Regions from separate parts of the Arthrobacter sp. A2-55 genome, predicted to be linked through region 2. Evidence: predicted binding sites of a transcription regulator. Region 2 holds the regulator's gene; the other holds the start of a gene.
What was found. Region 2 encodes HrcA, which represses chaperone genes, less so after heat shock. Its sites were predicted from a motif close to TTNGCACTCGNNNNNNNCGAGTGCNAA; they were not measured.
Positions count from the first base shown of each region.

Region 1 (4,966 bases), on a different contig from region 2:
ACCAGGCGGCCGTCCTTGTCGACGACGGGCAGCCCGGAGACGCGGAAACGGGCGCACAGCTCGTCCAGTTCGGCCAGGGTGGCGTCCGGGCCCACAGTGACGGGGTTGGTGATCATGCCTGATTCGCTGCGCTTGACCAGGTCCACTTCCTCGGCCTGGCGCTGGATGGAGAGGTTGCGGTGAACCACGCCCAAACCGCCCTGGCGCGCCATGGCAATGGCCATCCGGGACTCCGTGACGGTGTCCATGGCTGCCGACAGCAGCGGGGTGGCAACAGTGATCCGCTTGGAAACCCGTGAACTGGTGTCCGCTTCGGAAGGGATGACATCCGTGTGGCCGGGGAGGAGCAGAACGTCGTCATACGTAAGGCCAACAAAGGCGAAGGGATCATGGATTTCAGGCTGGGACACGAAGGCTCCTTGGCGGGGGTAGAACCGGTGGGGTGTGCATCCGATGGCCTGCCCCGTGATTACGGAGCTGGTCTGTGCGTTGTTTACAGTCTAAAACGATTCCAGCACCAGCCCTATTCCATGCCATGGCGGTGCCGTGGGCGCTCTCGTAGACTCATTCCGACACCCGCCTCCACGCAGAAGGACCCCCATGGCCCTGCAACTACGCATTGTTGTCCCTTCCGAGCTGACAGGGGACGTGGTTTCCATTGCCCGCAGCCAAGCGGCCGTGTCGGAAATCACCGTCATGGCGGGCGCAGCAATGCTTCCGGCAGGCGACGTCATTGTCCTGCAGGCCGTGCGTGAAGGCGTGGAGGAGCTGCTGCAAAAACTGCACACGTTGAACATCGCCCAGGTGGGATCCCTCAGCGTCACGGCCCCGGAACTGGTCATCTCCGACCGTCTGGACAAGGCCGAGGGCCAGGTGGCGGGCGACGGTGCCGACGCCATCATTTGGGATGAGGTGGAGCAGGACACCAGCGACGATTCCAAGCTGACGTGGAGCTACCTGGCATTCCTGGCCATTGCCGTCCAGCTGGCGGGCATCGGCATCGTCACCGATTCCACGATTGCCATTGTGGGCGCCATGGTGGTGGGTCCGGAGTTCGGTCCGCTGGCCGGCCTGGCACTGGCCATCGTGGACAGGCGGTGGAAGCTGGCGCGCCGTGCCGCGGCGGCCCTGTGCCTTGGCTTCCCCGTGGCAATGCTCCTGGCGGCACTGGCCACGGCGGCCTCCGTTTGGCTGGGCCTATTCAGCCCCGCCGACGTACTCGGTGCAAACCGGGCCACGGAATTCATTTACCATCCCGGCCCTTATTCGTTCATTGTGGCGGTCCTGGCAGGCGCGGCGGGCATGCTGTCGCTGATCGGCAAAAAGTCCGCGGCCCTGGTGGGGGTTTTCATCTCCGTCACCACCGTGCCTGCGGCGGGCTATGTGGCAGTTGCGCTGGTGCTCGGCGAGCCCGGCAGGGCTGCCGGTTCCGCGCTGCAATTGCTTCTGAATGCGGCCGGCATTGTCCTCAGTGCCGCCCTGGTGCTGCTCGGCTACCGCCTTGCACGACGGCGGCGCCCGGCACCCACGCGGTACTCGGCCGCACATGCGCGGGCCGCCATTGGTGGCGTGGGTTCCCGCAGCGCGTTCCGGCGTTGACGCAAAAATGCCACCGTTCCCGATTTTTGCACCCGATGGAACGGGCGCGAAAAGCGGGAACGGTGGCAGATTAGGAAAAGCCGGCCAGTGTTAGTGGCTGTGGCCTGCTTCTGCATCCTCGGCGGGCTTCTCCGTCACGAGCACCTCGGTGGTGAGCACCAGGGCCGCGATGGAGGCTGCGTTGCGCAGTGCCGAACGGGTGACCTTGACCGGGTCAATGACGCCGGCGTCGACCAGGTTGCCGTATTCGCCGGTGGCCGCGTTGAAGCCGAAGCCAGCTTCAAGCTCGCCCACCTTGTGGACCACAACGTAGCCGTCGTGGCCTGCGTTCTGGGCAATCCAGCGCAGCGGCTGGGCCACTGCCTTGCGGACCAGCTCGATGGCCGTTGCGGAATCGCCTTCCAGGGCGGCAACCGTGGGGTCCTCGTCGAGGGCCTTGGCTGCCTGGACCAGTGCGGAACCGCCACCGGCCACAATGCCCTCTTCCAGGGCGGCACGCGTTGCGGACACGGCGTCCTCAATGCGGTGCTTCTTTTCCTTCAGCTCAACCTCGGTGGCTGCGCCAACCTTGATCACGCCGATGCCGCCGGCCAGCTTGGCCAGGCGTTCCTGGAGCTTTTCCTTGTCCCAGTCGGAGTCGGTGCGCTCAAGCTCGGCGCGCAGCTGGGCCACGCGGGCGGCCACGTCTTCGGTGGTGCCGGAACCGTCCACGATGGTGGTGGTGTCCTTCGTGACCGTGATGCGGCGGGCCGTGCCCAGCACCTCAAGGCCAACCTGGTCCAGGGACAGGCCGATCTCCGGGGAGACAACCTGGGCACCGGTCAGGATCGCGATGTCCTGGAGCATTGCCTTGCGGCGGTCGCCAAAGCCGGGAGCCTTGACGGCAACAACGTTCAGCGTGCCGCGGAGGCGGTTGACGATCAGCGTGGACAGTGCCTCGCCGTCGACGTCCTCGGCAATGATGAACAGCGGCTTGCCGGCAGCCAGGGCCTTTTCCAGCAGCGGCAGGAATTCCTGCAGGCTGGAGATCTTGCCCTGGTTGATGAGGATCAGCGCATCTTCCATGACGGCTTCCTGGCGTTCCGCGTCGGTGACGAAGTACGGGGACAGGTAGCCCTTGTCGAACTGCATGCCTTCGGTGAGGACCAGCTCGGTGGACGTCGTCGAGGATTCCTCGATGGTGATGACGCCGTCCTTGCCGACCTTGTTGAAGGCCTCGGCGAGCAGGTCGCCGATTTCCTGGCTCTGGGCGGAAATGGCGGCAACCTCGGCCACCTGTCCACCCTCCACCGGGCGCGCATTCTCCAGCAGGCGCTTGGCGATGGCCTCAACCGCCACCTGGATGCCGCGCTTGAGCTCGCCGGGAGCCGCACCCGCGGCAACGTTGCGCAGGCCTTCCTTGACCAGTGCCTGTGCCAGCACGGTGGCCGTGGTGGTGCCGTCGCCGGCCACATCGTTGGTCTTCGTGGCGACTTCCTTGGCCAGCTGTGCACCAAGGTTCTCGTAGGGGTCTTCCAGCTCCACCTCGCGGGCGATCGTGACGCCGTCGTTGGTGATCGTGGGGGCGCCCCACTTCTTGTCCAGCACTACATTGCGTCCACGCGGGCCGAGGGTCACCTTGACGGTGTCGGCCAGCTTGTCGATGCCGGCCTCGAGGGCCTTGCGTGCGCTGTCATTAAATACAAGCTGCTTTGCCATGCGTTTGTCCTTTCACGTAAAGGCCCCGCGGCGTGACCGTGTTCGGTCCCGGTCGCGGGGCAGTTACAAAAGTGGTTACTTGACGACGATGGCGAGCACGTCGCGGGCCGAAAGCACCAGCAGCTCTTCGCCGCCGGTCTTTACTTCGGTTCCACCGTACTTGGAGTAGAGGACGACGTCGCCGACGGCAACATCGATCGGGACGCGGTTGCCGTTGTCATCAACGCGGCCGGGGCCCACTGCCACAACTTCGCCCTCCTGGGGCTTCTCCTTGGCAGTGTCCGGGATAACCAGGCCGGAGGCGGTGGTCAGCTCTGCTTCGAGCTGGCGGACAACAATACGATCCTCAAGAGGCTTAATAGAGACCGACACTCGGATCTCTCCTTTGCGTGAAATTTCCATGGATGACTGGCGAACCTTGCGGCCATGCTTGCAGATCCCAACCGTCGTCGCGGTGCCGGCTGTGACCACATGGCCAAAGAGTTCTTTAGTTAGCACCCTCGGGGTGGGAGTGCTAACACTGACTCTATTGACTTGGTTAGCACTCGGTCAAGGCGAGTGCCAGCATTTCGCCAAAATGAACGACGCCGGAGGGCCGGGTTTCGCTGTTGGCGCACCCCCCGGGCGGCATCCAGCCCCGCGGCACCCTTGCCGCCGGCGGCGGGTGGTGCAAGCATGACACCCATGAACCCCGGTGCGCCGCCCATCCTTGTCCGCAAGCTGAGCAAGTCCTATGGCGGCGCAAACGCCGTGGACGGCATCAGCTTTGAGATCCAGGAAGGGGAAACCTTCGCGCTGCTGGGCCCCAACGGCGCGGGCAAGAGCACCACCATAGAAATTCTGGAGGGCTACCGCGACCGCAGCAGCGGGGAAGTTTCAGTGCTGGGCGCCGACCCGGCGCATGCCGGCCTGGACTGGAAGGCAAGGCTGGGGATTGTGCTCCAGTCCAGCGGGGAGAGCGGAAACGTCACCGTGCTGGAGCAGCTCACGCACTTCGCCCGCTACTACCCCAATCCACGCAGCGTCGGTGAGGTCATCGAGGCCGTGGGGTTGGCAGGGAAGGCGAAAACGCGGATCAGCAAGCTTTCCGGCGGCCAGCGGCGGCGCGTGGACGTGGCACTGGGTATCATCGGCCGCCCCGAACTGCTGTTCCTTGACGAACCCACCACGGGCTTCGACCCGGAAGCCCGGCGCCAATTCTGGGCGCTGATCGACCAGCTCAAGGCCGAGGGCACCACCATCCTGCTCACCACCCACTACCTGGACGAGGCCGCCACACTGGCGGACCGCGCAGGGGTGATTGTGGGCGGGAAGCTGGTGGACATCGGCGGCATCGACGACAGTGGCGGGGCCCAGGCCAAGGTGCCGATCGTGCGGTGGCGGCAGGACGGCGTCGTGCATTCACAGCGCACCGCGGAACCATCGGCGCTGGCGGCACGGCTGTACGCGGAGGCAGGCGGCGAGGTGGAGGCCCTTGAAATCAGCCGGCCCAGCCTTGAGGACATTTACCTAAACCTGGTGGGTGCGGGGGCTGTCGCGGATCCTGCGGACCAGGAAGTGGAAGCATGAGGACGCTGCGCCTGGGCTGGTTCCGCATCGGCTACGAGCTGCGGCTGTACTTCCGCCAGGGCGATTCGGTCTTTTTCACCTTCCTGTTCCCCATCCTGAT
Region 1 covers NZ_JAJLOZ010000105.1:4,794-9,759, forward strand. Annotated here, with positions in the region: gene guaB (IMP dehydrogenase) at 1-410, opposite strand, end outside; gene LPN03_RS19680 (DUF389 domain-containing protein) at 601-1,599, shown strand; gene groL (chaperonin GroEL) at 1,690-3,297, opposite strand; gene groES (co-chaperone GroES) at 3,373-3,669, opposite strand; gene LPN03_RS19695 (ABC transporter ATP-binding protein) at 3,982-4,866, shown strand; gene LPN03_RS19700 (ABC transporter permease) at 4,863-4,966, shown strand, end outside.
Region 1: the regulator HrcA is predicted to act here: its motif matches at 3,836-3,862, upstream of groES (co-chaperone GroES).

Region 2 (4,966 bases):
AAGAATGCCGGCGCCACTACAAGGATACGGGTGCCGTGAGGAAGTCAATGACTTCTTCGACGCGTCCCAACAGGGACGGTTCAAGGTCGGAGTAGCTGTGGACCCGGGACAGGAGCCGCTGCCAGCCCAGTCCAATGTCCTCGGCTGTGGTGTGTGGCCAGCCAAACGCCTGCAGGATGCCCAGTTTCCATTCCATGGACCGCGGAATCACGGGCCAGGCGGGGATGCCGAGGGTGGCGGGCTTGATGGCCTGCCAGACATCCACATAGGGATGGCCCACCACCAGCACATTCTTTTTCGCTGCGGGCGATCGCATGAGATTCGCCACAATCCTGGATTCCTTGGAGTTTGGCACCAGGTGGTCCACCAGCACCCCGAGGCGCCGGTTGGGTCCGGGGGCAAAATCCTCGACGGCGGCCGCCAACTCGTCGATGCCGCGGAGGGGTTCGACAACGATGCCCTCAACACGCAGGTCGTCGCCCCACACCTTTTCCACTAGTTCGGCGTCGTGCTTGCCCTCCACCCAGATCCGGCTGGCCTTCGCTGTCCGGGCGCGGAGCCCTTCCACCTTGACGGAGCCGGAGGCCGTGCGGGCCGGCTTCCTGGGAGCGGCGGCGACAACGGGCGCCACCAGCTCGACGGGCTCGCCCTCAACCAGGAAGCCGAACCCTAGGGGGAAGGCCCTGACCTTTTCCCTGCGGTCGGCCAGCTCCATGATGTGCATGCCGCCGGACTTTTCAATCCGCACCACGGCGCCCACCCATCCCGTCTGCACGTCCTCCACCACGAGACCGCGGGTGGCTTCAACCTTGCGGAGGGTGCGGGCCGCGGGCCTGGCGAGTTCCGCCGGGCCCCAGTTGTTGTACTCCACGATGGTGCTTTCCCCTGCCGTCTTCGCTGCCGCGGCGTGCGGCGGCGTGTTGAAAACCCCATGCTAGCGCGCGGCCGCGGGCGCCGGGCGGTGCCATGCCGGGAACCGGGGGCCGGAAAGTATTAGACTTGGCACTTGAATGGGTAGAGTGCCAATTCAGGGCCGTGATGGAGGTGACGGGAATGAGCGAACCACGCAAGCTTGAAGTGTTGCGGGCAATTGTGGAGGACTATGTTCATTCGCGCGAGCCGGTGGGCTCCAAGGCCCTTGTGGAACGCCACCGCCTGGGCGTTTCCAGCGCCACCATCCGCAATGACATGGCCGCGCTGGAAGAGGAGGGGCTCATTGTTGCCCCCCACACCAGTTCGGGCCGAATCCCCACGGACAAGGGGTACCGGCTGTTCGTGGACCAGATTTCCTCGGTCAAGCCGCTGTCGGCCGCCGAACGGCGGGCCATTGCCGTCTTGCTTGACGGTTCAACGGACCTCGACGACGTGCTGGAGCGCACCGTGCGCACGCTGGCCCAGCTGACCAACCAGGTGGCGCTTGTCCAGTACCCGCGTTCGGCCAAGACCACAGTGCGCCACATTGAATTTGTGTCGCTGGGCCCCCGCCAGGTGCTGCTGGTGCTGATTCTTGCCTCGGGCAAGGTGGAGCAGTCGGTGATCGACGTCGGAGTCCCGGTGGGGGAGACCATGCTGGCCGGCCTGCGCCAGGCGTTCCTGGCCGGGGTGCACGGCGTGTCCGTGGGCAACCTTTCCGCCGCCTTGGGGCTGGTGCCCGCCACGGTGCCGGTTGAAGAGCAGGACGTGGCGGCCAAGCTGGCCCATGGACTGGCGCAACTGGCCCAGGCTGCCCGCGAGGACCGCATCGTGCTCGCCGGCACCGCCAACCTGGCCCGCTCCAATGGTGATTTCCCGCTGAGCATAGGCCCCGTCCTGGATGCCCTGGAGGAGCAGGTGGTGCTGCTGCGGCTCCTGGAACAAATGGCGCAGGATTCCCTCGGCATGGCCGTGAGCATAGGCCGTGAAAACACCCACACCTCACTCGCGGAAGCCTCCGTGGTGGCCACCAGCTACGGCGCGGGCGAAAACGCCAAGCTGGGCGTGGTGGGGCCCACCCGCATGGATTACCCCAACACCATGTCCAGTGTCCGGGCCGTGGCCCGGTACCTGTCACGAATTTTGGCCGGCTGACCGGCCTCCCAAACTGACCTCGAACTAGCCACACGTAAAGAGAGCAAGACTTTGACCAACCATTACGACGCACTGGGTGTCTCACGCGACGCAACCGCCGAAGAAATCAAGAAGTCCTACCGCAAGCTGGCGCGCAAGCTGCACCCCGACGTCAACGACGCCCCTGACGCACAGGACCGCTTCAAGGCCGTCACCCACGCCTACGAGGTGCTCTCGGACCCGCAGAAGCGCCGCGCCTACGACACCACGGGCAACGAAAACGGCCACGACTCCGGCGCTGGCAATTTTGACGGCCAGGGCTTCGCCTTCCAGGACATCTTTGAAACCTTCTTCGGCGGTGGCGGTGGACAGGGCCACGGGCCTGCATCACGCACCCGCCGCGGACAGGACGCGCTCATCAGCGTGCGCGTGGAACTGCGCGAGGCAGTGTTTGGCGTCAACAAGAAACTTGAAATCGACACCGCCGTGCTGTGCACCACCTGCGAGGGCAGCTGCTGCCGCCCGGGCACCCACCCCATCACGTGTGATGTCTGCCATGGCAGCGGGCAGATCCAGCGTCCCATGCGTTCCATCCTGGGCAATGTCATGACGCTGGCCACCTGCAATTCCTGCCAGGGCTTCGGCACCCGCATCGAGGATCCCTGCAACGAGTGCATGGGGGAGGGCCGCGTGCGCAACCGCCGCAGCCTCACCATCAAGGTCCCGGCCGGCGTCTCCACCGGCACCCGCATCCAGCTTGCCGGCCAGGGCGAGGCCGGCCCCGCGGGCGGACCCGCCGGGGACCTGTACGTGGAGATGAAGGTCAACAACGATCCGGCGTTCCTGCGAGAGGGCGACGACCTCCACGCCACCCTCAGCGTGCCCATGACCGCGGCCGCGCTGGGCACCGAACTGACATTGGAGACCTTCGACGGCGAGCAGCCCATCAGCATCAAGCCGGGCACGCAGGCAGGCGAGGTGATCAACCTGCGCAACCTCGGGGTGACGCACCTGCGCGGGTACGGCCGAGGCAACCTCATGGTCCACGTCCATGTCGAAACCCCCACCAAGCCGGATGCCGCCCAGGAAGAACTGCTCAAGCAGCTGGCCGCCCTGCGCGGGGAAACGTTCACCGAAGGAAAGCTGGTCAACAGCGGCGGCATGTTTGCCAAGCTCCGCGACAAGCTCGGCAACCTCTAGCCGTGAGCAACCCCGTCTTCTACGCCACGCCGGAGGAACTCGCGCCACTTGCCGCCGGCGGAACGTTCACCTTGGGCGGGGCGGAGGGCCGCCACGCCGCCACCGTCAAGCGCCTCACCCCGGGTGAGCCTGTGGACCTGTGCGACGGCGCAGGGTTGCGGCTGGTCTGCACCGTCACGGCTGCTGCCGGGGACCAGTTGGGGGTGCGGGTTGAGCACGTGCTCCCAACCCCCCGGGAACCGTTTGAGCTGGTGCTGGTACAGGCCCTGGCCAAGGCTGACCGGGACGAACTCGCCATTGAAACGGCCACGGAGTTGGGTGTGGACGGCGTCGTCCCCTGGCAGGCCGAGAGGTCCATTGTCCGCTGGAAGATGGACAAGGCCGTCAAGGGCCCTGCCAAATGGCGCAATGTGGTGGCCACGGCCGCGAAGCAGGCCCGGCGCTCGCGCATCCCCTGGGTTGGCGAACTGGTGGGCACGGCAGGGCTGGTGGAGCTGATTGCTTCGGCCGGGCTTGCCTTGGTTCTCCACGAGGATGCTGTGGACTCCGTGCCAGGGTTGGTCCGTGCCTGGCGGGCGGCCCGCGGTCCGGACGGTGGGCCGGACAGTGGCGGCGAAACAGGCAGGATCGTAATGGTTGTGGGGCCCGAGGGCGGCATGAGTGCCGCCGAGGTCCGCATGTTCATTGACGCCGGAGCGCGCACGGCCCTGCTGGGCACGCATGTCCTGAGGTCGTCCACGGCCGGGCCGGCCGCCGTCGTGCTGCTGAGCCAGGAACTGGGCCGCTGGTAGATCTTGCCGGCGGCTCAGTGCCCCGTCAGCGTCACGACCTTGGTGTCCACGCCCGCCCGGCCGTTGGGGGCCTTGGGGTCCGCGATGAACACTGAGAGTTCGTAGCTTCCCAGCGGGGGAACCACATTGAAGTTGAACGTTCCCAGCTTGTCGGGCCCCTGCGGGATGGCCACCGTGCCCGTGAGCACTGGCCCGGACGCCTTGCCGTCCACCATGGGGGCCAGGGCCCAGCCAAGCGTCCCGGACGGGGACATGGCCTGCCCTGACACCTTGAGGGGGAGCGTTTTGAAGGTGGCACCGTTGCCGGGGTCAACGATCCACACGGGCGCCACAAAACCCGCATCGCGCGTCAACGGTTTTGTCAGCGGGACGTGGCCGAACGCCTGGTAGCCGGTGTGCCCGTCCACCAGCACGGAGACCTGGACGGTGGCGGCAGGGTCGATCAGTCCAGCCATGGATGCGGCTGCCGTGGCCGTGTACACCAGCTGGGCAATGGAGCGCTGGGCAATCCCGGTGTCCACTTTCTGCGCGAAAGCGTCCGAGGACACGTCCACCGTGATGACATTCTTGGCCGAGATCGAGGCGCCAATCCGCGATGGCTTGTCCCAAACCGAAAAATAGTCCGGGTCCTTGGGCTTGGTCGTCATCATGGCCCGAAGCGCGGCAACAATCGGATCGTCGGTGCCGGGCGTTGGCTGGAACTCGCGGTACAAATAGACGGCGTCGTTGCTGTGCCCCAGCCAATACACGGGGCTGGTTTGGGTGGTGGTGGGGGTTTCCAGGGGTGCGCTGGTGGTCAGTCCCGTTGCCGAGCTGCCGGCCGTGGAGGGCATCACGGCGTCCTTGGGGCTCACGGTCCCCGCCGTGCAGCCCGTGGCTGCCAGTGCGGCGCCCAATGCAAGGGCCGCCCAGGCCGCGTGGTGTCGCAC
Region 2 covers NZ_JAJLOZ010000001.1:1,444-6,409, reverse strand. Annotated here, with positions in the region: gene LPN03_RS00030 (DUF3097 domain-containing protein) at 17-871, opposite strand; gene hrcA (heat-inducible transcriptional repressor HrcA) at 1,054-2,067, shown strand; gene dnaJ (molecular chaperone DnaJ) at 2,119-3,246, shown strand; gene LPN03_RS00015 (16S rRNA (uracil(1498)-N(3))-methyltransferase) at 3,249-4,037, shown strand; gene LPN03_RS00010 (GerMN domain-containing protein) at 4,052-4,966, opposite strand, start outside.